3 regions of the Rhodococcus daqingensis genome follow, and region 2 is predicted to be linked to each of the others. Evidence: riboswitches for the same ligand, from Rfam matches in the RefSeq annotation. Region 2 holds a riboswitch; each other region holds the start of a gene.
What was found. Region 2 has a riboswitch for S-adenosylmethionine ahead of ACFQS9_RS12145 (ABC transporter substrate-binding protein). Riboswitches for the same ligand answer to the same signal wherever they lie in the genome.
Positions count from the first base shown of each region.

Region 1: it holds a riboswitch for S-adenosylmethionine, as region 2 does, so the genes downstream of both, ACFQS9_RS25860 (aminotransferase class V-fold PLP-dependent enzyme) here and ACFQS9_RS12145 (ABC transporter substrate-binding protein) in region 2, are expected to answer to the same signal.
Region 3: it holds a riboswitch for S-adenosylmethionine, as region 2 does, so the genes downstream of both, ACFQS9_RS07240 (bifunctional o-acetylhomoserine/o-acetylserine sulfhydrylase) here and ACFQS9_RS12145 (ABC transporter substrate-binding protein) in region 2, are expected to answer to the same signal.

Region 1 is NZ_JBHTCS010000030.1:312,231-319,315, forward strand. It holds gene ACFQS9_RS25850 (Glu/Leu/Phe/Val dehydrogenase family protein) at 1-1,018, opposite strand, end outside; gene ACFQS9_RS25855 (hypothetical protein) at 1,545-1,820, shown strand; SAM riboswitch class IV at 1,974-2,089, shown strand; gene ACFQS9_RS25860 (aminotransferase class V-fold PLP-dependent enzyme) at 2,134-3,405, shown strand; gene ACFQS9_RS25865 (hypothetical protein) at 3,554-4,189, shown strand; gene ACFQS9_RS25870 (winged helix-turn-helix domain-containing protein) at 4,250-4,780, opposite strand; gene ACFQS9_RS25875 (flavin reductase family protein) at 4,902-5,369, opposite strand; gene ACFQS9_RS25880 (putative leader peptide) at 5,533-5,604, opposite strand; gene ACFQS9_RS25885 (YbaK/EbsC family protein) at 5,646-6,119, opposite strand; gene ACFQS9_RS25890 (ABC transporter permease) at 6,181-7,085, opposite strand, start outside.
Region 2 is NZ_JBHTCS010000013.1:146,763-153,847, forward strand. It holds gene ACFQS9_RS12130 (ABC transporter permease) at 1-96, opposite strand, end outside; gene ACFQS9_RS12135 (ABC transporter permease) at 93-785, opposite strand; gene ACFQS9_RS12140 (ABC transporter ATP-binding protein) at 785-1,930, opposite strand; gene ACFQS9_RS12145 (ABC transporter substrate-binding protein) at 1,941-2,897, opposite strand; SAM riboswitch class I at 2,937-3,027, opposite strand; gene ACFQS9_RS12150 (glycine betaine ABC transporter substrate-binding protein) at 3,091-3,696, shown strand; gene ACFQS9_RS12155 (alpha/beta hydrolase) at 3,693-4,595, opposite strand; gene ACFQS9_RS12160 (SDR family NAD(P)-dependent oxidoreductase) at 4,600-5,430, opposite strand; gene ACFQS9_RS12165 (flavin-containing monooxygenase) at 5,427-7,022, opposite strand.
Region 3 is NZ_JBHTCS010000009.1:575,815-582,899, reverse strand. It holds gene ACFQS9_RS07265 (bifunctional methylenetetrahydrofolate dehydrogenase/methenyltetrahydrofolate cyclohydrolase) at 1-38, shown strand, start outside; gene ACFQS9_RS07260 (DUF3017 domain-containing protein) at 47-358, shown strand; gene metX (homoserine O-acetyltransferase MetX) at 409-1,560, opposite strand; gene metX (homoserine O-acetyltransferase MetX) at 1,688-2,866, opposite strand; gene metX (homoserine O-acetyltransferase MetX) at 2,959-4,152, opposite strand; gene ACFQS9_RS07240 (bifunctional o-acetylhomoserine/o-acetylserine sulfhydrylase) at 4,149-5,462, opposite strand; SAM riboswitch class IV at 5,599-5,716, opposite strand; gene ACFQS9_RS07235 (amino acid permease) at 5,898-7,085, shown strand, end outside.

The sequences.
Region 1 (7,085 bases), on a different contig from region 2:
TGCCCGCACGCTCGGCGCGATCGAAGAGGTCGCTCAGGGTGCTGCCGATGAGATTGACCCGGGTCAGGACCTCGTCGTAACCCCGGTTCTCGCCGTCGGCCAGGATCGCGAACAGGGCGCCGCCAGCATTGGCGACGAAGTCGGGCGCCCACAGGATCCCCTTGTCGGCCAGGCGATCCGCGCCGTCGTGGTGCGCGAGCTGGTTGTTCGCCGGACCGACGACCGCGCGGCAGTCGAGGCCGTCGATCACCTCGTCCGTGAGCACGCCGCCGACACCGGCCGGGACGAAGACGTCCGCAGGCACGGCGGCGGCGTCCTCGGGACGGACCCAGTGGGCGCCGATCTCCTCGGCCAGCGCCCGCTTGCCGCCGTCGATGTCGCTGACGGTGAGGACGGCGCCCTCGGCGGCGAGCGTGCGCGCGAGCCGGGAACCGACCTGCCCGAGTCCGCTGATCGTGATCCGCAGGCCCGCGAGGCCCGAGCCCGGGAACGCGCGGGCGACGGTCGCGCGCAGGGCGGAGTAGACACCGACGGCGGTGGGCTCGGCCGGCTCGCCGATCCCGCCGGTGGCGGTGGGCAGGCCGAAGACGTGCGCGGTCCGTTCGCGGACGATCTGCATGTCGGCCGCGCTGGTGCCGACGTCCTCCGCGGTCCGGTAGCTGCCGCCGAGCCCGTCGACGATGTCGGCCAGGTCGAGCATGGCCGCGCGGCGCCGGTCCCCGTCGAGGACCTCGCCCGGCGTCAGGGCGATGACGGACTTGCCGCCGCCGGTGTCCAGGCCCGCGACCGCGCACTTGAGGGTCATCGCGGCGGACAACCGGAGCGCGTCCTGCATGCCGGACTGCCAGTCGGGGTACTGCCACACCCGGCAGCCGCCGAGCGCCGGTCCCAGCTTGGTGGAGTGCACGGCGACGGTGATCGGCAGGCCCGAGCGGTGTCCGGACTCGAGGACCACGTGTTCGTGGTCGAAGCCGCTGCGCGGGGTGCGGGTGACGGGTCGGGCTTCCAGGGTGGTCATCGTTGACGTCCTTCCGATAGCTGGGCTGTGTGGCGCGATGAGGGGTGCCGAGGTGTGCTGTGTGTCGCAACTACAGTCCGTATCGATGGCAAGGCAGTCAATAGTGAAGTCAATAGCGCAGCATTCTGATCAGATGATGCGAACCGAGGGGCGTCGGGTGTGATGCTGTGCTCAGTTCGTCATCGATGTGGGTCACGCCACGCGCATTCCGGTGGCTCGCGCGCGGGCGCAGGTTCCCGGCGTGTCCTCCGATCGGGGGACGGCCGGTTCATCCGCCAGAAGGGGCAGTTGGTGGACAGACGCAACCCCGGACCAGGGCCATAGTTGATTCATGCCGGGAAGTGAAACGGCCCCGAATCCCAAACCGCAGAGGAAGCGCACGAATGAGTACAGCAGTGGCAGACGCACCCAATCCGCGACCCGCTACACGTGGCGGGGTCATGAGTACCGAGCAGATCAAGTTCCACATCGCCGCGATGTTCGCAGAGCCGGAATCCGTGACTTCCGTTGTGGGAGAGGAACAGCGATGACGATGACGGCAGTCGCGGCCGCGCCGAGGCGGGTGCTGTTCATCGGAACCCCGGCGGCCTTCGTCGAGACGGAGCGGTGGCTCGTGAGGCACGGACTGGAGTCCACGCGGGCGCTCGGCGACGACCTGCTCGGCGCGATCGCCACCGAGGACGTGCTCGACGGGATCTGCTCGGCCGCCGACGCGGCGGCGGTGCAGCACGTGCGCGCGCTGGGAGTGCCGTGCGTCCGGGTGGAGCCCTACGCGCCGGTGATGCTCCTCGCCGCCTGCTAGTGCTTGCCGCCGAGCCGATTGTCAGACACTTTCCGGGCCAAGGATTTTCGAGTGGAAGAAAGGGTTGGATCGGACGATGTGAACCGGCTCGCGCAACCGCGAGCCGGTTCACGCGGTTGACAACGTCCGGACCGAACTGCCATCCTCGCCGTAGGTCATGAGTGCCAGCAGATAGCCCCGGCTTGCTGGCCGGCAACCCTCCACCGCGGTGGGGTGCCCCGGGTGACGACCTGGCTGCGGTCCAACACCGGACCCGGCAAGCGCGGGCTCGTTGTCTTCCACAAGCACACGGGTCCTGACCGAGGGATGTCTGATGACTGCTGTTCTCACCGCCGCTGCTGTTCGCCCCGCCATCGGCTGCTCTGCCGACCGGCCGTTCGCCGCGGTCTCGGGTGCCGACCTGACCGTCCCGCTGGCAGGCGGCGGGACCTGCACCTATGCGAACTTCGACTACGCGGCGAGCGCGCCGGCGCTGGCGCAGGTCACCGAGCGGGTACAGGAGCTGCTGCCGTACTACGCCAGCGTGCACCGGGGCGCCGGGTACGCCTCGCAGGTGTCCACCGCCAGCTACGAGGGGGCCCGCGACGTGGTCGCCGGGTTCGTCGGGGCCCGCGCGGACGACGTGGTGGTGTTCACCCGCAACACCACCGATGCGCTCAACCTGCTCGCCGGCTGCGTGCCCGGCGACACCGTCGTCCTCGACATCGAGCACCACGCAAATCTGTTGCCCTGGAAGAAGAACGGCGCGCGGATCGTCCGGTCCGCAGACACCGTCGCCGAGACGGTGGAGCGGATCGTCGCCGAACTGTGCAGCAAGCCTGCGGCGCTGCTCGCCGTCACCGGCGCCTCCAATGTCACCGGTGAGGTGCTGCCGATCGCGCGGCTGGCCGAGGTCGCACACGCCTGCGGGGCGCGGATCCTGGTCGACGGGGCCCAGTTGCTGCCGCACCGGCGGGTGGACATCGCCGCGCTCGGCGTCGACTACCTGGCCTTCTCCGGTCACAAGCTGTACGCGCCGTTCGGGGCGGGCGCGCTCATCGGCAGGCGGGACTGGCTGGACGCCGCCGAGCCGTACCTGGTCGGCGGCGGCGCCACCCGCGACGTCTCGTCGGGGTGTGTCGAGTGGGCGCCCGCCCCGCAGCGGCACGAGGCAGGCACTCCCAACGTGCTCGGCGTCGCGGCGTTGGCGGCGGCCTGCTCGGCCCTGGCCGGGCTCGACGCCGACGCGTCGGAGCGCCACGAGCGAGTCCTGTGCGCTCGGCTCGTCGACGGGCTGCGCGGGATCGACGGCGTCGAGTTGCTCCGGATCTGGTCCGACTCACCGGATTCGGTCGGCATCGTCACCTTTACTGTCGACGGCTACGCGCCACGCGAGGTGGCGAGCTACCTCTCGGACCGGCACGGCATCGGGGTGCGTGACGGCCGCTTCTGCGCGCACCCGCTGCTGGCCCGGCTCGGCCGACCCGACGGCGCCGTCCGGGCGAGCCTGGGCCTGGGCAGTCACGCGGCCGACGTGGACCGGTTGGTCGTGGCGCTGCGCGAACTGGTGGACGGTCGCCGCCCGGCGCCGGGCCTTGCCGGGTAAACTCGCGCCATGGCACCCGTGACGACCCTGGCGACTGACGCCCGGTGGTGCCGTCGGCATGTGGATCTCTGCCGTACCGCGTCGGGCACGTGTCTGAGCTGAGCTCGCCCTCAGCTCATCAGCTCGTACGCATCCCTCGAGGAGACCCATGTCCATCGATTCGTCTTTCCGTACCCGGCCGCTGCACGTCGCGGTCGAATTGTCCGGCGCCGGTCACCATCCGGCGTCCGCTGCGCACACCGACTTCCGGATTCCGCTCGGGCTCACCGACTACTGGGTGGACCTGACCGCGCCGGCGGACCCCGCTGCGCAGCTCGACCTGGCCGCGGTTCCCGGCGCCGTGGTCCGCATCCGCGCCCACGACCTCCGTGGGGCCCAGCAGCAGCGCGACCGGATCCGGGCGGAGGTCGCGGCCGACGGCCGGGACCCGGACTCGGTCACCGTGCTGCTCGACGTCGAGGTGCTCCTCGGTGACGATTCGCGTTCCGCGCGAAGGGAACTGGCCCTGCTCGATGGTGGGCTCCGGGGTGCCCGGGTGCCCGATTCGATCTCCTATGTGGGTACGGCGCCGGGGCTGGCCGGGCTCATCGCCGACATCGGCGCCGCGGGGGTCGCCGACGGGGTGACCCTGCTGCCGCTCGTCCTGCCCCGCGTGCTCGACCGGGTGGTGGACGACGTGCTGCCGTTGCTGCACGGCCGCGGCCTCACCCGCCCGTCCGCCACGCTCGGCGAAGTGCTGGGTCAGTTCGGATTGACCTCCGGCAGAACCATTCTCGCGTCCTGAGGAAGCTCGGTGCCGGGGTGCCGCGGCCGGCCAGGCCGACGGCACCCCGTCACCGGCCGGTCAAGCCGCCGCGGTCTCGGTGATGATGCGGACCCGGGAATCGGGATCGAAGCGGTAGCCGGTGCCGCGGACGGTGGACACCAGCCAGCCGTAACGCCCGAGCTTTGTCCGGACCCGCGACACGTGGACATCCACGCTCCGCCCGGCCCGTTCGCGCTCGCCGAGGTTGCCGCTCAGCTCGAGGAGTCGTCGCCGCGAGACCACCACCCGAGGCCGGCGGGCCAGGTGGGAGAGGATCTCGAACTCGGTGTGACTCAACGACACCGGCTCGCCGCGGGAAAAGACCTGTCGTGCTGGAAGGTCGATGACCAGCGGTGCGTCGATCGCCTCCGTCTTCGAGGCCGCGGCGGCGGGCGCGGTGTCCATCCGGGCACGGGTGCTGACACCGGGGACGAGCTCCTGAGCGGTCGCGCGCAGGGCGTTGGCGAGCGCGACCAGCTGCTGCCGATCGGCGGATCCGGGGTTGCTGAACTGAAGGGTGAGGACGAGGTCGGGATCTGAATCCCGCTGCCCCAGTACGGAATGAACCATGGGTGACTCCCAGTTTCGGCTGTGTTGGTGTGCGGCGGTCGTGGTCAACGACAGCGGCGACACTCACTCCGAACGGGAGAGTCGACGGTAGAGCTGGGCACGATCATGAGCGGCGCCGGGATCATTCGCCGAGCGGGGTCGGGCGGTAGTACCTGCCGTCGTGGTACAGCAGGGGAGCGGCCGCGGCCTCCGCGTCGTCCTCGTCGTGGACGCGCGTGACCATCCCGATGACCAGCGTGTGGTCGCCGATCGGGATGAGCTGGTGCACGGTCGTGCGCAGCCAGATCGGAGTGCCGTGCAGCACCGGCTCGCCCGTGTCGAGACGCTTCCAGAGCGATTCGTCGGCGAACCGCTGGTCGGCGCTGCGCGAGAAGCGCTGGGCGAGGTGCTGCTGATGCTCGCCGAGCAGGTGGATGACCAGCGAGTCCGCGGCGTGCAGTGCCTTGATGCTCGACGAGTTGTGCGCGATGTTGAACGAGACCAACGGCGGATCCAGCGAGATCGACGCGAAAGAGGTGGCGGTGAAGCCGACCGGGCCGGCCGCGGAGTCGAGCGTGACGATGGTGACGCCCGCCGGGTAGCGGCGCATCGCCGCCCGGTACTGGTCGGCGGTGATACCGACCGGGTCTATCGGGGTGGCGGCGGGTGGCAGATCGTCATGTGGATAACTGTCGAGTGGCTGGGACAACGGATTCTCCGGATCTTCGGCTGCACAGGACGCACGCACCAGTGGTGCGCGCCGATGAGTCAGGTCAGCGCGGACACTGGCTCGCGGAAGTGCGGCACAGGTCGACGTGTCGCCGGCTCCACACTCCGTCAGTCACGTGGCCTCCAGGGATCTGTTTCGCCCACTATAGGACCCGGGTCAGTCGACGTCGATGGCCAGCCCGGCGGTGATGCGGAGCAGCTCGGCGAAGGTGGTGCGGAACATCGTTGCGGGATGGCCGGCCGCCGCCCACAGTTCCGGGTACTGCGCGAGCGCGGCGTCCACGTACGTCGGCAGGTTGGTGGGGTGGCCGAGCGGGGCGACGCCGCCGATCGGCTGGCCGGTCACCTCTCGGACGGTGTCGGCGGTCGCCCGCATCAGGGTGCCCTCGAGCCGCTTGCCGGTGCGCTCGGTGTCGACCCGGTGCGCCCCCGAGACCAGCAGCAGGATCGGGTCGTCATCGAGCAGGAACACCAGCGATTTCGTGATCGCGCCGACGTTCACGCCGAGCGCGGCGGCCGCCGCCTCGGCGGTGTGCGTCGATTCGTCCTGGGTCACCACCACGCCGTGATGGCCCCGCGAGATCAGGATGCGCGCGACGTGGGCGGCATTCGGGTGCAGGAGCCTGGCCATGCCCCACACTAGGACTGGCGCGGCGGCTCCGCACGGCATCCGAGCCGACGTGTCGCGGCGCTCACGCGGCGGCCGGTGTGCGCCGGCCGAGGCGTGCGGTGCAGACGAGCATGAGCGCGACCCCGACCAGGGCGTAGATGGCGAGCGCGACGATCGGCTGGCCGACGCCGGTGCCCTGGAAGTAGACGATCGACCGCACGCCCTCGGTGCCGGCCCCGGGGGTGATCCAGCGCCCGATGGCGGCGTAGAAACCGGGCAGCACGTTGGAGCCGAAAGCGCCTCCCGCGCTCGGGTTTCCGAGCACGACGAAGATCAGGATCGCCAGCGGCACGGCCAGGATGCCCACCGCGGCCCGCAGCCCCATGGTGAAGACGCCGGTCGCGAAGACCACGCCCGCGCCGAGCAGCGAGAGCGGCAGTAGATGGCCGGTGAAGGTGCCGAGGAGATGAGTGGTGATGAGCGCGCCGAGGAATCCCGAGACCGCGGCGTACCCGGCCATGATCGCGATGTGCCCGCCGGCCTCCCGCAGGGTGCGCGGTGCGCCGATGAGCAGGCCGATGGCAGCGGCGAGCAGGTATCCACCGACGACCCAGCCGATCGAGAGGTAGAAGCCGGACAGCCCGCGGTTGTCGTGGACGGCGACGGGCACCTCGTCGCGGACGACGAACGCGCGGTGCTTGGCGGCGTCTGCCTTGGTGAAGATGCCCTCGAGAGCGGTCGCCGCCGAGCTCCCGGCGGCGTTGGCGGTGATGAGGGTGTCGGTGCCGGTGGGGCTGATGACGTAGGCGCCCATGATCTCGCGGTCCCGGATCAGGGAGCGCGCCTCGTAGGTGTTGGTGGCCGTGCGGGCGTCGACCGGGTGGCCGTCGATGCGGTTGAGCTCGTCGGTGACCTGCTGGCCGATGCCGTCGGGGAGCCCGGGCTCGGCGATCACCGCGATCGGGATGTCGCGCGGGGTGGGCTGGT
Region 2 (7,085 bases):
CCAGAGGTGCTCGGCGATGCGGGCGCCGATCCCGGTGGGGCCGGACCAGTTCGAGGGGTCGGCGATGTAGTCGAAGGCGGCGCCGAAGAGGTTCATGCGGGTCCCTCGGTAGCTCGAAGGACCGCGGCCGGTTCCTCTGCCTTGCGGCTGCGGGCGGTCCTGGTCCAGGGCGTCAGCAGACGGCCCGCGATGTAGAGCAGGCCGTCGATCACCAACGCCAGGAACACGATCGCGATGATCCCGGCCAGGATCTGGTCGGGGTAGTCGCGCTGGTAGCCCTTGGTGAACAGCTCACCCAGTCCGCCGATGCCGATCAGTGAGCCCACCGACACCAGCGAGATGTTGGTGACGGCGACGACCCGGATGCTGGAGATCAGAACCGGGACGGCCAGCGGCAATTCGACGGTCAGCGCTCGGCGCACCGGTGTGAAACCCATCGCGGTGGCCGAGTCGATCACCGATTCGGGTACCGAGTCGAGGGCCTCGGGGACGGCCCGTACCAGCAGCGCCGTCGAGTAGATCGACAGTGCGATCACCACGTTCAGCTCGTCGAGGATGTTCAGGCCGAGCAGGGGTGGGATGGTGACGAACAGTGCCAGCGAGGGGATGGTGAAGGCCAGGGAGGCCAGCGTCATCGTGGTCTTGCGTAGCCACGGTACGTTCCGGATGGCGACACCGACGGGCACCGCGATCAGCAGCCCGATCAGCAGCGGTAGGAGTGCCAGGTAGAGGTGTGTCTTCGCGAGGTCGACAACCTGCGAGAAGTTGTCGATCAACCAGCGCATCAGCCGGCCGTCTCGCCGTTGAAGAAGTGCCGGTTGCGCGCGCGGTCCTCGGCCTGCCGCTGATCCGCGAGCCTGCGGATCACCTCGGATCCGTACACCCCGCCCACCACCGAGCCGGACTCGTCCACCACGACACCGATCCCGGAGGGCGACGAGATCGCGGCGTCCAGCGCCTGTCTCAGGTCGCCGCCCCTGGCGAACAGCGAACCGCCCGCGGAGGTGCTGTCGGCAAGGGTGTTGCCGGCACGGATGCCCTCGACACCGGTGACGTCGATCCAGCTGCGCGGCGCCCCGTCGTCGGTGACCACGAGCACCCACTCGCCCTGGTCGAGTCGCAGGGACGCGAGCTCGGTTTCGACGGCGGTGCGGATCTCGTGCAGCGGGACCTCGTCGGCGGGCCGGAACGACAATCCGCGGTACCCGCGATCGCGTCCCACGAACGAGGCGACGAAATCCGTTGCGGGTGAGGCGAGCACGGTCTGCGGATCGGCGTACTGCTGGAGCCTGCCGTGCGGGCCGAACACCGCGACGCGGTCGCCGAGGCGCACGGCCTCGTCGATGTCGTGGGTGACGAACACGATGGTCTTGCGCAGCTGCGCCTGCAGGCGCTGCATCTCCGCCTGCAGGTCCTCGCGGACCACCGGGTCGACGGCGCTGAACGGCTCGTCCATCAGCAGGATCGGGGGATCGGCCGCCAGCGCCCTGGCCACGCCGACCCGCTGCTGCTGGCCGCCGGAGAGCTGGGACGGGTAGCGGGTGGCCAGCGCGGGGTCGAGTCCGACGCGTTCGAGGACCTCGAGGGCGGCCTTGCGGGCCGCGCGCCGCGAATCGCCCCGCAGCACAGGCACGGTGGCGACGTTGTCGACGACGGTCCGGTGCGGAAGCAGTCCCGCGCTCTGGATCACGTAGCCGATGCCGAGGCGCAGCTTGACCGCGTCGGTGCGGGTCACGTCCTGGCCGTTCACGATCACCTTGCCGGAGGTCGGCGTGATCATCCGGTTGATCATCCGCATCGACGTGGTCTTGCCGCAGCCGGACGGCCCGACGAACACGGTGAAGGACTCGGGCTCGATGACCAGATCGAGGTTGTCGACCGCGGTGGTGCCGTCCGGGTAGCGCTTGGTGACCGACTCGAAGGAGATCACGGCCGGCCGCCTACGACACCGGCTTGTCGAGGCCCTGCGCCGACACCCACGCCGTGGCGGCGGCGTCCGGCTCCGTCTTCGAGTCACCGGACACCGACGTGTTCAGGGCGACGAGCTCGTCGGTGGTCAGCTTGGCCGACACCGCGTTCAGGACCGCAGTCAGCTTCTCGGACTGCTTGTTCGCCCGCAGAACCGGGACCACGTTCTGCGCCGGGAAGTTGTTCTTCGGGTCCTCGAGGACCACGAAGTCGTTCTTGGCGATGGCGGGCGAGGTGGTGAAGATGTTCGCGGCGGTGACCTGGCCGGAGGACAGGGCGGCCACCGTGGCGGGTCCGCCGCCGTCGGCGATCGGCACGAAGTTCTGCGGGCTGATCACGAGGCCGTAGTCGGCCTCGAGTCCGGGCAGCCCCACCGGGCGCTCCTGGAACTCGGCGGGCGCGCCGAACTTCACCTCGGCGGAGTGGGGTGCCAGGTCCGCGATCGAGGTCAGCTGCCACCGGTCGGCGGTCTCGCGGGTGACGACCACCGCGTCCTTGTCCTCGGCGGGTGCGGGCGTGGTGATCGCGAGGTCGGGGCCGAGGGCCTCGGGCAGGGCGGCGTCCACCTCGGCGGCGCTGGTCGCGGTCGTCTCCTTGTCGAGGTACTGCAGCAGGTTGCCGGTGTAGTCCGGGATCACGTCGATGGATCCGTCCTTGACCGCGGGGATGTAGGTCTCCCGGCTGCCGATGTTCAGCTTGGTCTGCACGTCGAAGCCGTTGGCGCGCAGGGCCTCGGCGTAGATGTTCGCCACGGTCTCGGACTCGGGGAAGTTCGCCGACCCGACGATGATCGTGTTCGGGTCCGAGCTGGTGCCACCGCCGCTGCTGAGCGGGTCGGAGTTCCCGCCGCAGGCGGAGAGCGCGGCGACGGCCGCGATCGTCGCGGCGACGACGATCGGGCGGGGGCGTGGAGCCCGCGGAATGCCCATCCAGTGGGGAGCGCGGATAGCTGAGAACCTCATGGCGTCCTTCCATCGGTTCCGGCGTTAGCACCCGTCCCCTTCGGACTGGTTGCTGCGGCGTCGACAAGCCGGATCTCTCGGCCGCTCGAGATGGTGCTGGCCACCGAGTGTAACGATAGGGAGGACATTCGCTGGGTGAAGAGAGGGAGCGTGGCGCGCCATGACGGCTCGGTGGAGGACTGCCGCGGTGACCGCGATGGCCGTGGCGGCGGTGTGCGCGCTCGCCGGATGCACGGTGGACAACTCCGGGCTCGACGAGGCGCAGGCACCGGCAGCGATCACCGTCGGGTCCGGCGAGTCCGCGGAATCGCAAGTCGTCGCGGAGATCTACGCGGAGATCCTGCGCGGCACCGGTTCCCCGGTCGACGTGGCCGCCCCGACGACGCGCGCGGAGTACGTGGAGGAACTCGGCGCCGCGGATGTCACGGTGGTGCCGGACTTCACGGGGCCGCTGCTGCACCACTTTCAGCCGGACTCGGAACTCACCGACCCCGATGAGGTGTTCGACGAGCTGAACAGGTCTCTGCCGGAGGGTCTCTCGGTGTCCGACTACAGCGATGCCGAGCTCGAGGCCGAGGGTTCGGCACCCGCACAGAACGTGGTGCCGTTGATCCGCAATGGGGTGCTGACCGAGGATCAGATCAAGGCGCTCAACGTCGTTGCGGGCGAGCTCACCTCGGCCGACCTGGCGTCGATGGCGGCGCGGGTCCGGCAGGGCGAGTCGGATCCGGAGCGGGCTGCCGACGAATGGCTCGGCGCCCGCTAGACCCTTGCGCTCTCGAGCGCCGCACGGAGGAAGCCGCCGAGTTCGCGGACGGCGTCGTTCGCCTCCCGCAGGATCGACGCCTGCAGGTGCGCGACGTGCCACAGCCGCGGGTGCTCGGTGAGCTGGACGGTGACGCCGGCCGTGCGCAGCTTGTCCACCAGCTCCAGCACCTGGGGGTACAGCACCTCGGAGGTGCCGACGTGCACGATGGTCGGCGGCAGCCCTGTCATGTCGCCGCGCAGCGGCGCATACCCCGGATCGGTGGGGTCGCCGCCGCCGAGGTAGGCGTCGGCTGCGATGAACGACCACGCCGTGTTGATCACGAGATCGCGATCCTTCGGGGCATTGCGGGCACCGGGATCGACCCACGGTGCGATCAATGCCAGGGCCGCGGGGTGCACGTCGTGTACGTCGATCAGGCGGCGCGCCGTGGCCACCGAGAGCCCACCGCCTGCCGAGTCGCCCGCGATGGCAACCTGATCGGCGGTGTACCCGTGCTCGACGAGCAGCTCCAGGTAGGCGTCGACCGCATCCTCCAGCCCGGCCGGGTACGGATCCTCCGGAGCGAGGCGGTAGTCGAGCAGAAACACCGCGGCCTCGGATTCGCGTGCCAGGTACGCGGCCAGCGACCGGTGGGTGGCGAGCGATCCGAGGGTGTAGCCGCCGCCGTGCAGGTACAGCACGGCGGTGCGGCGTTCGCTGGCCCCGACCGTGATCCGCTCGGCCTTGCGGCCGGCCAGGGTCAGCTCCCGCACGACGGTGTCGCGCGGGAGCCGCTGCAGCGGCGAACCCGCATCGAGCAGGGCGCGGGCCGCGGGCACCGGCATCTTCGCGTGCAGGGCCACCCGGTAGAACGCGCGGAGGTTCGCGGCCACCAGCGGTCGGGGCAGGAACACCATCGGGCTACTTCGCCTTCGGCAGGACGCGGCCGGCGATCTCCGCGACCACTCGCTGGTAGCTCGATCCGACCAGGCGGACCCAGGCGTCGAGGAACTTGGCGTCGGCGCCGATCAGCACCCGCGCCTTGCCCTTCTGCACGCCGTTCACGATGACCTTCGCGGCCTGCTCGGGCGTGGTGCGCGCCAGCTTCTTGTCGAAGAACTCGGCGAAGACGGCGAGGTCCTCTCCGGGGCCCGCGGTCGCGTTGCGGGCGATGGCGGTCTTGATCCCGCCGGGATGCACGCAGGTCACCTTGACCGGGTGCTTGGCGATCAGCATCTCCTGGCGCAGCGACTCGGTGAAGCCGCGGACCGCGAACTTGGCGGAGTTGTATGCGGACTGGCCGGGCATCGACAGCAGCCCGAACAGGCTCGAAACGTTCACCACGTGCCCGTCGCCCGAGGCGATCAGGTGCGGCAGGAAAGCCTTGGTGCCGTTGACGACTCCCCAGAAGTCGACGTCCATGATCCGTTCGATGTCCTTGAACTCGGACTTGGAGAACTCACCGTGGTAGGCGATGCCCGCGTTGTTGTAGATCTGGTTGACCTTGCCGAAATGCGCCACGACCGCATCGGCGTACGCCAGGACGGCCTCGCGCTGCGTCACGTCCAGATGGTCGGACTTGACCTCGGCGCCGAGGGCCTCGACCTGGCGAACGGTCTCCGCGAGTCCCACGCTGTCGAAGTCGGAGAGGGCGAGCCGAGCGCCCTTCTCGGCCAGGTTCAGCGCGAGCGCGCGACCGATGCCGGAACCCGCTCCGGTGATGACCACTACCTTGCCGGCGAAATCGCTCACTGTGCAACAACCTTCTCGTCGTTCTCGCCTGCGGTGCCGGCGAGGATCTCCTCGGCGATCTCGTCCCCGGTGACGGCGGGCAGATCCTTTGTGGCCACGCTGCGGTATGCGGCGAGGTCGAACTTCTTTGTCGCGTTGCGGAACTGGAAGGTGAAGCCCGGCCACAGGGTGGTGTTGTTGCCGTGCTTGTCGAGGTACCAGCTGGCGCACCCGCCGTTGTTCCACACGCTGCGTGCGAGCTTGTCCTGCAGGTCCTTGTTGTAGGCGTCCTGCGCGTCCTGGCGGACCTCGATGGTGCCGATGCCGTTGCGCTCGATGGTGTTGATCGCGTCGATGACGTAGTTGAGCTGCGACTCGATCATGAAGACCATCGACGTGTGGCCGAGGCCGGTGTTCGGGCCGACGAGGAAGAACATATTGGGGAAGTTGGCGATCGCCGATCCCTTGTAGCCCTGCTGCCCGCTGGCCTCGAAGACCTCGGCCGCGGAGCGGCCGTCCTTGCCGATGATCCCGGCGAAGGTGGGGGAGTCGGTCACGTGGAAGCCGGTGGCCACCACGATCGCGTCGACCTCGCGGGTGGTGCCGTTGCGGTCCACGATGCCGTCGGCCGTGACCTCGGCGATGCCGTCGGTGACCAGGTCGACGTTCGACTGGGCCAGCGCGGGGTAGTAGTTGTTCGAGATCAGCATGCGCTTGCAGCCGATCTGGAAGTTCGGGGTGACCTTCTCGCGGAGGTCCCGGTCCTTGATCTGCATGCGCAGGTGGCGCTCGGCCGCGAACTGCAGCGGCTTCATGAAGACCGGCGCCTTGGCCAGGCCGACGACCTGGGTCTCACGCATCCAGTAGATGCCGGTGCGGGAGAGCTTCTGGAACCCGGGCAGGTACTTGAACGCGAGCTTCTCGACCTTGGTGTACTCGCGGTCCGCGCGGGGCAGGACCCACGGCGCCGTGCGCTGGTAGACGTCGAGCCTGCCCGCCTTCGCGGCCAGCTGCGGGACGATCTGGATGGCGGAGGCGCCGGTGCCGATCACGGCGATGCGCTTGCCCGCCAGGTCCGCGTCGTGGTTCCAGCGCGCGGAGTGGAAGATCTCGCCCTGGAAGCCGTCGATGCCCTTGATGTCCGGCAGCGAGGGCTCGCACAGCGCGCCGACGGCGGAGACCACGATCTTGGCGGTGAAGGCGCCCTGCGAGGTCTGCACCTCCCAGCGCGCGCTGACCTCGTTCCAGCGGGCCTCCTGGACGTCGCAGTTGAAGACGTGCTTGTCGAGCACGTTGTGCTTGCGTGCGACGGAGCTGATGTAGCTCTGGATCTCCGGCTGCTTGGAGAACGAGCGTGTCCAGTTCGGGTTCAGTGCGAACGAGTACGAGTACAGATGCGACGGGACGTCGCAGGCCGCGCCGGGGTAGGTGTTGTCGCGCCAGGTGCCGCCGACCTCACTGCCGCGCTCGAGGACGACGAAGTCCTGCTTGCCCTCTTGAACCAGCTTGATCGCGGCGCCCAGGCCCGCGAAGCCGCTGCCGATGATCAGCGTGTCGACGTGTCGCGGAGTTCCACCCGGCTTCACGGCGGTATCTGTAACTGGAAGACTCATGTACCACACAGTAGGGGCTTGTTGAGTCACAGTCAATAGCTTATTGACGACGATTCAGTAAGC
Region 3 (7,085 bases), on a different contig from region 2:
TGGAGCGTGCAGAGCAGCTCGCGGCCGGCTCCGCGTAGGCCGCTCGATGACCACGCGGACGTCCGCCGAGCCTGCGAACCGCTGGGTGCGCTTCGCCCGCAAGAACCTGCCGCTGCTGGCCGTCTCCGCGGTGGTCCTCGTCGCCGTGGTCTTCGTGCTGGCCGATCGATGGCGGCGCGGCGCCTTCGTCTTCGGTCTGGCGACGCTCCTGGCCGCCGGGTTCCGGCTGTGCCTGCCCGCCGAGCGGGTCGGGCTGCTGGCGGTCCGCGGCCAGCGGTTCGACGTGGCGGCGCTGGCCGCGGTGGGTGGCGCGATCGTGTGGCTGGCGGTCTCGATCGACCCCCTCGGCACCGACTGAGCCGCTCTCGACGAGTCGGTGCCGCCGCCGTCACGACGGCGGCACCGGCGTCACACTGTCGCGGTGCTCGCGCGGGTGGCCCTGGCCAGCGTCAAGGTCTCATCGACCAGCGAGGCGACCCAGTCGACCTCGGTGAGGAAGCCGTCGTGCCCGGCGTCGGACCGCACCACCCGCAGGCCGTCGCAGCCCGGTAGCAGCTCCGCCATCTCCTGGAGGTGGCGGAGCGGCATGATCCGGTCCGAGTCGATGGCGCCGACGACCACCGGGACCGGGGTCGATGACAGGGCGGCCGCGATCCCGCCGCGGCCGTGCCCGACGTCGAACCGGCAGGCAGCCTCGCTGAGCACCACGTAGGTGCCGGGGTCGAAGACCTCCACCAGCTTGTCCGCGCAGTACTCGAGGTAGCTCTGCACCGCGAACCGCCCGCCCCCCGAGAGATCCTCGCCGTTCTGCATGCTGTTCTGGAACTGGTTGTCCAGGGCGGCCTCGCCGCGGTACGACAGGTGCGCGAACCGGCGGGCGATGCTCAACCCGGTGCCGGGGCTCCGGCCGGTGCCGTGGTAGTCGCCGCCCTGCCAGTTCGGATCCGCGGTGATGGCGTCGATCTGGGTGGTCTGGCCGCCGATCTGATCCGCGGTCGAGCGCGGGCCGACCGCCAGCGCCAGGGCCGAACCGACCCGGTCGGGGTGGCCGACCGTCCATTCGAGGACGCGCATGCCACCCATCGAACCGCCCACGACGGAGGCGAATCGCGCGATCCCCAGCGCGTCGGCCACCGCGACCTCCGCCTCGACCTGGTCGCGGACGGAGATCAGGGGGAAGCGGGAGCCCCAGGGCTTTCCGTCCGGGGCGGGCGAGCTCGGTCCGGTCGTGCCGTTGCAGCCGCCGAGCACATTCGTGGCCAGCACGCACCATTCATCGGTGTCGAGAGGCATACCCGGGCCGACCATGCCCTTCCACCAGCCGGGGGAGACATGCTCGTCGTCGGCCGGACCGGTGACATGTGAGTCGCCGGTGAACGCGTGCTCGACGAGCACGATGTTGTCCATCTCCGGGCTCGGCGTGCCCCAGCACTGCAGGGCGACGGTGACGTCCGGCAGCACGCCGCCGCCCTCCAACCGCAGCGAGCCGATGCTGATCTCGGTCAGACGCCCGTCCGTCGGCGGAAACGCGACGACGCCGCGAGCGGCCGGCCCCGCGATGACAGCCCCGACGGTGGCGTCGGTCGGGAGCTGCTCGACGGGGGTGCTGGGGTTGATCGCTGATGAAAGCACGGCGCCGATGTTATCGAGCGAGCGTCCAGTAGGAGGGCGATCTAGAAATCTCGCGCTACCCGGATTCGGGTTGCCCGACGGCGGCCCCGAAGCGGTCGATTCGGGCCAAATCCAGTGTCTCGCGGAGTAGTTTGGTGACCCATTTCGACTCGGTGAGAAAGCCGTCGTGTCCGTCCGCGGACCGCACCACGCGCAGGCCGTCGCAGCCAGGCAGGTGGTTCGCGACCTCTTCGAGTTGGCGCATCGGGAACAACCGGTCGGAGTCGATTCCGCCGACGATCACCGGGACCGGGGTCGACGCCAACGCGGCCGCGACCCCGCCGCGTCCGCGGCCGACGTCGTGCCGGTTGATGGCGTCGGTGAGAACCACGTAGGTGCCGGGATCGAAGCGGGCCACCAGCTTGTCGGCCTGGTACTCGAGATAGCTCTGGACCGCGTAGCGGCCGCCGCGCCACGGGTCCTCGCCCGGCTGCGGCGCGTTCCCGAAGTTGTCGTCCAGGCCCACCTCGGCTCGATAGGACAGGTGGGCGATCCGGCGGGCGATGCGCAGCCCGTTGTCCGGCGAGCTGCCGGTGCCGTGGTAGTCGCCGCCCTGCCAGTTCGGGTCGCCGGTGATCGCGGCGATCTGGGTGCTCTGGGCGCCGATCTGGTCCGCGCTCGCGCAGGCGCCGACCGCCAGGACCAGGGCCGAGCCGACCCGGTCGGGGTGGCCGACCGTCCATTCGAGGGTTCGCATGCCACCCATCGAGCCGCCGACGACGGAGGCGAATCGCGCGATCCCCAGCGCGTCGGCCAGCGCGACCTCGGCCTCGACCTGATCGCGGACGGAGATGGCGGGAAAGCGTGATCCCCATGGCCTGCCGTCCGGGGCGGTCGAGCTCGGGCCGGTGGTGCCGCGGCAGCCGCCGAGCACGTTGGTGGCCAGCACACACCATTCGTCGGTGTCGATGGGGGAGCCGGGGCCGACCATGCCGTTCCACCAGCCGGGGGTCACGTGTTCGTCGTCGGCGGGGCCGGTGACGTGGGAATCGCCGGTGAGGGCGTGCTCGACGAGCACGATGTTGTCCAACTCCGGAGTGGGGGTGCCCCAGCACTGGACGGCCAGGGTGACGTCCGGCAGCACCTCGCCGCTCTCCAGCAGGAGCGAGCCGATCGGGACATGGATCAGGGATCCGTCGGTCGGGGGAAACGCCTCGACCGCCCTGGCGGGGGTGGGGAGTGGAAGTGTCGAGATGGGGTGGATCACGGACGCACGCACGGCGCAGATGCTATCGACATGACGTGCCGGCCGAGGACGATCACGAGAATCGGCCTCGGCCGCGTGGATCAGACGCTGTCGGCCGCGGCCGCGCGGCCCGCCCTGGCCAGCGCCATGGTCTCGCCGAGCAGCTCGGTCACCCACTCCGCTTCGGTGAGGAAGCCGTCGTGACCGTATCTGGAGTTCACCACGCGCAGCCCGTCCGACCCGGGCAGGTGTTCGGCCAGCTCCTCCTGCTGCCGCAGCGGGTAGAGCCGATCGGAGTCCACGCCGCCGACGATGACCGGGACGGGGGTGGAGGCCAGCGCCGCCGCGACCCCGCCTCGGCGGCGGCCCACGTCGTGACGGTTCATCGCCTCGGTCAGCAGGACATAGGTGCCCGGGTCGAAGCGGGCGACCAGCTTGTCGGCCTGGTGCTCGAGGTAGCTCTGCACCGCATATCGGCCGCCGTGCCACGGGTCCTCACCCGGTTGCGTGGCGTTCTCGAACCTGGTGTCGAGCTCGTCCTCGGTGCGGTAGGTCAGATGCGCGATGCGGCGCGCGATGCCCAGTCCGGTGCGCGGCACCCGCCCGGTGCCGTGGTAGTCGCCACCCATCCAGTCGGGGTCGGCGGTGATGGCGGCCATCTGGGTGGTCTGGGTCCCGATCTGGTCCGCGGTCGCGCGTGCCCCGACCGCCAGGATCATCGCAGTACCGACCCGATCCGGGTGGCCCACCGTCCATTCGAGCGCGCGCATGCCACCCATCGAGCCGCCGACCACGGCCGCGAACCGGCTGATGCCGAGAAGGTCGGCGAGCGCGACCTCAGCCGACACCTGGTCGCGGATGGAGATCTCCGGGAAGCGTGACCCCCACGGCCTGCCGTCCGGGTCCAGCGAGGCGGGCCCGGTGGTGCCGCGGCAACCCCCGAGGACGTTCGTGGCGAGCACGCACCACTCGTCGGTGTCGATGGGGGCGCCGGGGCCGATCATGCCGTTCCACCAGCCCGGCGACGGGTGCTCGTCGTCCACCGGACCGGACACATGCGAGTCCCCGGTCAGGGCGTGCTCGACGAGCACCACGTTGTCGAGGGTGTCGCTCGGCACGCCCCAGGCCTGGACGGCGAGGGTGACGTCGGGCAGGACGGCCCCGCTCTCGAGCTCGAGGGGGCCGATGCCGATGCTCGTCAGGCGCCCGTTCGGCGGCGGGAACCCCGCGAGGGACGGTGTGAGTCCCTGCGGAGGCCGCGCCGAACGGGCGTCTGACTCGGAACGGACTGTCAAGACGCCGCCGCCGCGAGGCCGGCCTCTAGATCGGCCAGGATGTCGTCGATGCCCTCGATCCCGACCGCGAGCCGGACCAGGCCCGGGGTGACGCCCGACGCGAGCTGCTCGTCGGGGGTCAGCTGCGAGTGGGTGGTCGAGGCGGGATGGATGACGAGCGAACGCACGTCGCCGATGTTGGCGACGTGGCTGTGCAGGGTCAGGGCGTTCACGAACCGCTTGCCCGCATCGACCCCGCCGGCGAGCTCGAACGCCACGATCGCGCCCGCGCCCTTCGGTGCGAGCTGCTGTCCGCGCTCGTACCAGGGCGAGGAGGGCAGGCCTGCGTATGCGACCGACACGACCTCGGGTCGCGCCTGCAGGAACTCGGCGACCCGCTGGGCGTTCTCGACGTGCCGCTCGATGCGCAGACTCAGCGTCTCGAGGCCCTGGCTGATGAGGAACGCGTTGAAGGGCGACACCGCGGCGCCCACGTCGCGGAGCAGCTGCACACGGGCCTTGAGGGCGTAGGCGGGCGCGCCGAGATCGGCGAACACCGCACCGTGGTAGCTGGGGTCGGGGGTGGTGAAGTTCTGGTGTCGACCCTGGGTCCAGTCGAAGGTGCCGCCGTCGACGATGACGCCCGCGATCGCCGTGCCGTGCCCGCCGAGGTACTTGGTCGCCGAGTGGACCACGATGTCGGCGCCGTGCTCGAGCGGACGGATCAGGTACGGAGTGGCGACCGTGTTGTCGACGATCAGCGGGATGCCGTGCTCGTGCGCGACGGCCGAGACGCCGGGGATGTCGAAGACGTCGTTCTTCGGGTTGGAGATCGTCTCGCCGAAGAAGGCCTTGGTGTTCGGCTGGATGGCCGCGCGCCACTGCTCGAGGTCGTCGGGGTCCTCCACGAAACTGACCGTGATGCCGAACTTGGGCAGCGTGTAGTGGAAGAGGTTGTAGGTGCCGCCGTACAGGCGCGGGCTCGAGACGACGTGGTCGCCCGCCTCCGCCAGGTTCAGGATCGCGAACGTCTCCGCCGCCTGACCCGAGGCGAGCAGGAGGGCCGCGACGCCACCCTCGAGCGCGGCGATCCGCTGCTCGACGGCGTCCTGGGTCGGGTTCATGATCCGGGTGTAGATGTTGCCCGGCTCGGCCAGCCCGAACAGTGCGGCCGCGTGATCGGTGTTGTTGAACGTATAGGAGGTGGTCTGGTAGATCGGCAACGCGCGGGCGTTGGTGGTCGCGTCGGACGTCTGCCCGGCGTGGATCTGCTTGGTCTCGAAGCTCCAGGCGGCGGTCGGGTCGACGGTCGCGGGGGTGTTCTCGCTCATGTGTTGTCTACTCCAAGAATTTGGGGGAGAGCGGCGCAGTTCGGGCGCCAGGGGGCAAGAATGGGTCCTATCTGCGACAACAACACATGGTGAACCTCCGGTGGGTCGTGGCCCGGTTTGTGGGTCCGTCCCGACGGACCCGCGCTTGCCATCCGAACTGTTTCTCGGACAACCCGGTCATCACCCGGGGCACCCCACCGCGGATGGAGGGTTGCCGACCAGCTAGCCGGGGCTTGATGCTGGCACTCATGACCGCACTCGATATTAGCGGCTCGGGTCGCGCGGTCGACAGCTAGGGGGCGGCGATTCGCCCCTGGAGGCCGTACGGCCGAGCCCGGCGACCGCGGGTGACCTGCATTACAACGCTAAACTGCTGGGCGAATCGTCAGGTCCGGGCATTCGCCCGAGTTCGAGCACCGCGCAGGGAGACCGATAGTGAAAGCCGCCACCACGGCGCTGACCCGAGGTCTCACCTCCCGGCACATCCGGTTCATCGCGCTGGGCTCTGCCATCGGAACGGGCCTGTTCTACGGTTCGGCCGCGGCGATCGAGCAGGCCGGCCCGTCGGTGCTGCTGGCCTACCTGATCGGTGGCGTCGCGGTGTATCTGGTGCTGCGGGCGCTCGGCGAGATGGCCGTGAGCAATCCGGTGTCCGGGTCGTTCGGCGAGTACGCGAGCAAGCACCTCGGCCCGCTGGCCGGGTTCATGACCGGGTGGACGTACGCCTTCGAGATGATCGTCGTCTGCCTGGCGGACGTGACCGCCTTCGGCGTCTACATGGGTTTCTGGTTCCCGGACGTGCCGCGCTGGATCTGGGTGCTGGCGATCGTCTTCTTCATCGGCGCGATCAACCTGCTCAGCGTCAAGGTGTTCGGCGAGCTCGAATTCTGGTTCACCCTGGTCAAGGTCGCCGCCATCGTGGCGATGATCGCGGCGGGCGTCGCGATCCTGATCTTCGGGTTCGGGGTGCACGACACCGGCACCGGCATCAGCCAACTGTGGACCGAGGGCGGGTTCTTCGCGACCGGCTTCGGTGGGTTCGTCGGCTGCTTCGCGATTGTGGTCTTCGCCTTCGGCGGGACCGAGATCATCGGCGTCACCGCGGGCGAGGCGCAGGATCCGGAGCGGACCATCCCGCGCGCGGTCAACACGGTGCCGATCCGGATCATGCTCTTCTACGTGCTCACCCTCGCCGTGATCATGGCGATCAACCCGTGGCAGAGCATCGGCACCGACGGCAGCCCCTTCGTGCAGATCTTCCAGGGGCTCGGTATCGGCCCGGCCGCGACCGTGCTGAACATCGTGGTGATCACGGCGGCGCTGTCGGCGATCAACAGCGACATCTTCGGCGCCGGCCGGATGATGTACGGGATGGCCCAGCGCGGCCAGGCGCCCGCGGTGATGAAGCAGGTCTCCCGCAACGGGGTGCCCTGGATGACCGTCGTGATCATGACCGCCACCCTGCTGGTCGGGGTCCTCCTGAACTACCTGATCCCGGAGAAGGTGTTCCTCGTGATCGCCTCGATCGCCACCTTCGCCACGATCTTCGTCTGGCTGATGATCCTGCTGTCGCACTACCGGTCGCGACGGCAGATGAGCGCGGACCAGACGTCGGCGCTGAAG